2 regions of the Neobacillus sp. D3-1R genome follow, and region 1 is predicted to be linked to the other one. Evidence: riboswitches for the same ligand, from Rfam matches in the RefSeq annotation. Region 1 holds a riboswitch; the other holds the start of a gene.
What was found. A riboswitch is a leader RNA that binds a small molecule or an ion and turns the genes downstream of it on or off. The one in region 1 is predicted to bind preQ1.
Positions count from the first base shown of each region.

Region 1 (2,469 bases):
AAGTACGTTCTAAGTGCTGCTCCAGCAAACCCTCCAAAGCCAAATAAATTAGCCATTGTATTACTAATAAAGGAATACTTAATAAGCTTGAATTTCGGTATTTTCATATCTAATCGCTTATTAAGAACGAAATCATAAAAAGTCATTGAAAAAACGCCAGCTAATCCCACAAACAGGATTAACAGTAATTGATAAATATTCATGTCATTTATATGTTTCTTTAGTAAAGACAAATCAATGTCATTTATAAACTTTCTTCCCTCCCAAAAGATAAAGGCCAAAAGCCCTAAAGGGACAAGCAATTTAAGAATTGTTATGAAATGTTTCTTAGTAGAATTTTTCAACTAGTACTACTCCATTCTTTAACGTTTAAGTCATAACGTGTCCATTATACATGTAAATAAAGCTTTATAGTTATAAAGACAAAAAATAAATGAATCCTCTACCCTACCCATTGTCACCAAAATTTATAAATTAGACACAAAATAGGCGAATAACTTATTGAGAAAAAACCATTTTATCATTTTAATACAGAGTATTTAGGAATAATTACACTAATAAATTCTAGCAAAACATTATTAAATTGCTTATTAAAACTCATTTTTTCAATTTAAAAAAGACAAAGCCATCAGATGCTTTGTCCTTTTTAACTTTGAATCATTAATTTGAAATGGCATTTTTTGTGGAATGATTGTTTACCATATTTAAGATTACAGCACCCATACCTTGGATGATGGTTTTTACCAATACCTGCCCTATAATAGCAAACGGTACTGCTTCCCATGGTAAAAAGTTAGCCCCTAATGGACTAAGTCCAATAATGACAAAAATAACAGAATCTAGCAAACCACCAACTAATCCACTATAAAAAACACGCCATGCCATTGGTAACTTTAAACGAGAGTAAATTTCTGTATCTGTCGTTTCTGCTACTGCAAATGATGCCGCAGAAGCCAGTACGATTAAAAGTGTATCTCCTAATATATTCGAAACTATTGCGGACAAGATTAACGCAAGTCCGATAAATATATAGGTTTTTTTACGTCCATATTTATTTTGTACAAGGTCACGAAAAATAAAAGTAGCTCCAATCAACAATGTTCCCATCGGTACAATAAATGCACCTATGTTTAATGGAGCAAAAGCGGCAGTTACCACATTGGCCGTTACAATAGAAATTAAATATAAAAAGATTCTCATATGGATGTCTCCTCTGTATAATTTTTGAACAAATAATAATCCCTTATAAATAAAAAAACAGCACAACTAAGAAAGCTGTACTGATTTCCTTAGTTTTTTAGAGAGGGTAGCTAGAACCTCTACCGCTGGAAGCGGATAATTATTTAATTCACAAAATTGATTTTATCATAAATATTTATATTCGCTACCCCTTTTTTTCATTCTCTAGTAATATAAATCTATTTTTTATTTCACATAATAATGTTATGTCAACTATATATTCCAATATTAATTATTTTTTACTATTTTTCCCTCTATTATGGTACTATGGATTCAAATTTGATTTGTGAGGGATTTTATAGTGAACCGAAAAATATTAATTGGTATCTTGGGTTTTATTTTCTTAGATTTATACTTTAATCTCGTTCCTGTTAAGCTATCAAACTCATATTTGCAATTGGCTACCATTCTTCTCTTTTTCCCACTTGCTCATTTAGTAGCAAAATTTGTTGGAATAAACGGATTACCAGGTATGGGAGTTCATTTTCATAAAGGCTGGGGAAGAAATTTTCTTATTAGCTTTATCATTGGCTTTTCTTTTTGGGCATTATGGGACAGCTATTATTTCTTAATTGGTGATTATCAATATGAAGGGATAAATAACCACTTTATTGGAATGCCCTTATTAGAGGTAGTGGTTGGTTATTTGTTAGGATCGCTGATTAATGACATTATAATCCGCGGTTATTTAATTGGGTTATTAAGGAATTCATTAAATGTTAAATGGGTTTTAGCTATCAGTATCCTTATTTATGCATTAGAGGATTTTTGGTATGCAGGATTTAGTTTGAGCAATATTATTTTTTCAATTATTTTAGGGCTCTCTTTAACATATGCATTTTACAAAACCGGATCAATCTGGGCTAATACAGGAATCCATTTTGGTTCCAATATGTTTTATGGATTAATGTCAGGACAACTCGGAAAACCGAACAGTAGTTTATTTATCATTAATAAGGTAGGGGATAATACGATTTTTTCACAAATCGTCGATTATGGTATTCCAGCCCTTATGTTTTTATTTATGTTGTGGGCGATTCGTTTTTATAAAAAAAGTGAACAGCCGTTAAATGTTTTTCCTTCGCAAACATTGAATCGATAAAAAAAATAGAAATCCATTATATATGGGTTTCTATTTTTTATTTCATTACATTCATCGTTTGCCCTAAATAAGACCAATTCTGTGGGAAGTTTAATCCTATATGCCAAAAGGTAGCTCCTCGTAGCTGG
Region 1 is NZ_CP197471.1:2,387,748-2,390,216, forward strand. Features, by position in the region: gene mprF (bifunctional lysylphosphatidylglycerol flippase/synthetase MprF) at 1-344, opposite strand, end outside; gene ACSBPO_RS12275 (VUT family protein) at 661-1,200, opposite strand; PreQ1 riboswitch class I at 1,284-1,326, opposite strand; gene ACSBPO_RS12280 (CPBP family intramembrane glutamic endopeptidase) at 1,541-2,341, shown strand; gene ACSBPO_RS12285 (glycosyl hydrolase family 18 protein) at 2,379-2,469, opposite strand, start outside.

Region 2 (2,469 bases), 2.1 Mb from region 1:
GAGGAAGTCTTTACCGTTCCTTTAAAAACAGGTGTTAATGGAACTGTATCAAGCACAAAGCCATTAAGCTATGGTGGCAATATCATCGATAACTTTAGCATTACATTTGAAAATGGCCGAATTGTTAGCTATCAAGCAGAACAAGGTGAAGAAATTTTAAAACGTCTAGTTGAAACAGATGAAGGCTCTCATTATCTTGGAGAGGTTGCCCTTGTTCCTCATCAATCACCAATTTCTCAATCAAATATTTTATTCTACAATACCCTATTTGATGAAAATGCATCTAATCACCTTGCAATCGGAAGCGCATATGCATTCTGTATTGAAGGCGGAAAACAGATGACCCCTGAACAACTAGAAGAAAAAGGGTTAAATGAAAGCTTAACACATGTTGACTTCATGATCGGTTCAGCTGAAATGGATATCGACGGAATTACAGCAGACGGTAAGGTGGAAGCTGTCTTCCGCAGTGGAAACTGGGCATTTTAATACTTAAAATAAAAAACTCACCTATATGGTGAGTTTTTTTGTTAAATCTAAGGATGACCCAGAAAATCTTCTTATTCGTAGACCCTTGTCAATTCCATTTTATCGGACACACGTTCCGTTATATGACGAATATGTTTGTTTTTTAGAGGATTATCGGACTATGGTTCCGCTATTTCACTAAAAGTATGCCACTTGCCAATGAAATTTAGGGAATAACGGAACCTGTGTCCTTTAAATTTGAAAAAGCGTCTATTATAGGGAAATAACGGAATGTGTGTCCTATAAATAACTAAAAATCCTCAATACTAATCATAAACTTAGCTCTTCAATAAAAAACGCCCCTTTCAAAAGAAAGGGTCATCTCATTTATCATTATCTGTTATCAATTTTCTCAGGATATAAATCATGGTTCATCATACGATATTCAGCCATTTGCTCGTATTTTGTTCCAGGTCTTCCGTAGTTTGTATAAGGGTCGATGGAAATTCCACCTCTTGGTGTGAATTTACCCCATACTTCAATATACCTTGGATCCATTAGCTCGATTAAGTCGTTCATGATGATGTTAATGCAGTCTTCATGGAAGTCTCCGTGATTACGGAAGCTGAATAAGTATAGTTTTAATGATTTACTTTCAACCATCTTTTGTTCAGGAATATAGCTGATATAGATGGTTGCAAAGTCTGGTTGTCCTGTTTTTGGACAAAGGCTTGTAAACTCAGGAAAATTGAATTTTACAAAGTAGTCACGATTTGGATGTTTATTATCAAATGCTTCTAAAACCTCTGGTGCATATTCAAATACATATTTTGTTCCTTGGTTACCTAATAGCGTAATGCCTGTTAATTCTTCGTCTTTTCTTCCACCCATGATGGAAAACCTCCCTTGTTCCGATTTAAATAGAAAAAGCCATATCCTCCTAAGGATATGGCTGACAATGTCAAATCAAATCCATAGTTTTTTATAGAGGGTTTTGAGCTATGAACCTCTCCCTAGTTTTAGGGAAGTTTATACAGTTTACTAACATTAGCTACTATAGTGAAAATCTCCCCTAATGTCAACGGAAAAATTATCAAGACTTTTCTTTATTGGAGTTTAGAAGAATATTTTGTTATTGTATACCTATAATGGTACAAGAATGACTTTTTTGGAGGAAAACATATGTGGAATGAGTTTAAGAAATTTGCCCTTAAAGGGAATGTGATAGACCTTGCTGTTGGGGTTGTTATTGGAGCTGCATTTGGAAAGATTGTATCTTCATTGGTTACTAATATTATCACCCCAATAGTAGGTTTTTTACTAGGAAGAGTGGATTTAACAAAACTATACATTCCTATCGGAGAAGCTAAAATTGAATATGGTATTTTTTTACAAAATATCATCGACTTCTTAATTATTGCTTTTTCCATCTTTTTAGTTGTACGTAGCATTAACCGTTTCAAGAAAAAAGAGCAAGCACCTGTAGAAACCACACCTAACAAAGATAAAAAGGAAGAGCTATTAATGGAAATCCGCGACTTGCTGAAAAAAGATTAGCCAAAGGCTCAGATAAATCTTTAAAACAATGAAACCTTAAGCTTAAAAGCTCGTATTAAAAATAAGAAAACAGAAGAGGTGAAGGATTATGTATGTTCAACAAACAGCAACTGAATATTTACCATCGGTATTAAGAGCATTTGCCTTATCCTTAGCAATTGCTGTGATCGGAATGATGGTAGGAGTATTTGTTCCGCCGGCTTTATTTTTACCATTGGTACTGTTGGAATTCGGGATGTTATTATTTGCTTTCTTTATGCGTAAAAGAAAAGCCATTTCCTATACGTTCTTATATTCTTTTACTTTTGTTTCAGGTATTACCACTTATCCGATTGTCTCGCATTATTTAGCGACAGTAGGTGCTAACGTTGTCCTAATGGCCCTTGGTACAACCACAGTTGTGTTTACTGGCCTAGCCATCTATGCCACTACTACGAAAAGAGA
Region 2 is NZ_CP197471.1:283,083-285,551, reverse strand. Features, by position in the region: gene ACSBPO_RS01390 (aminopeptidase) at 1-489, shown strand, start outside; gene queF (preQ(1) synthase) at 862-1,359, opposite strand; PreQ1 riboswitch class I at 1,437-1,484, opposite strand; gene mscL (large-conductance mechanosensitive channel protein MscL) at 1,651-2,025, shown strand; gene ACSBPO_RS01375 (Bax inhibitor-1/YccA family protein) at 2,114-2,469, shown strand, end outside.
Region 2: it holds a riboswitch for preQ1, as region 1 does, so the genes downstream of both, queF (preQ(1) synthase) here and ACSBPO_RS12275 (VUT family protein) in region 1, are expected to answer to the same signal.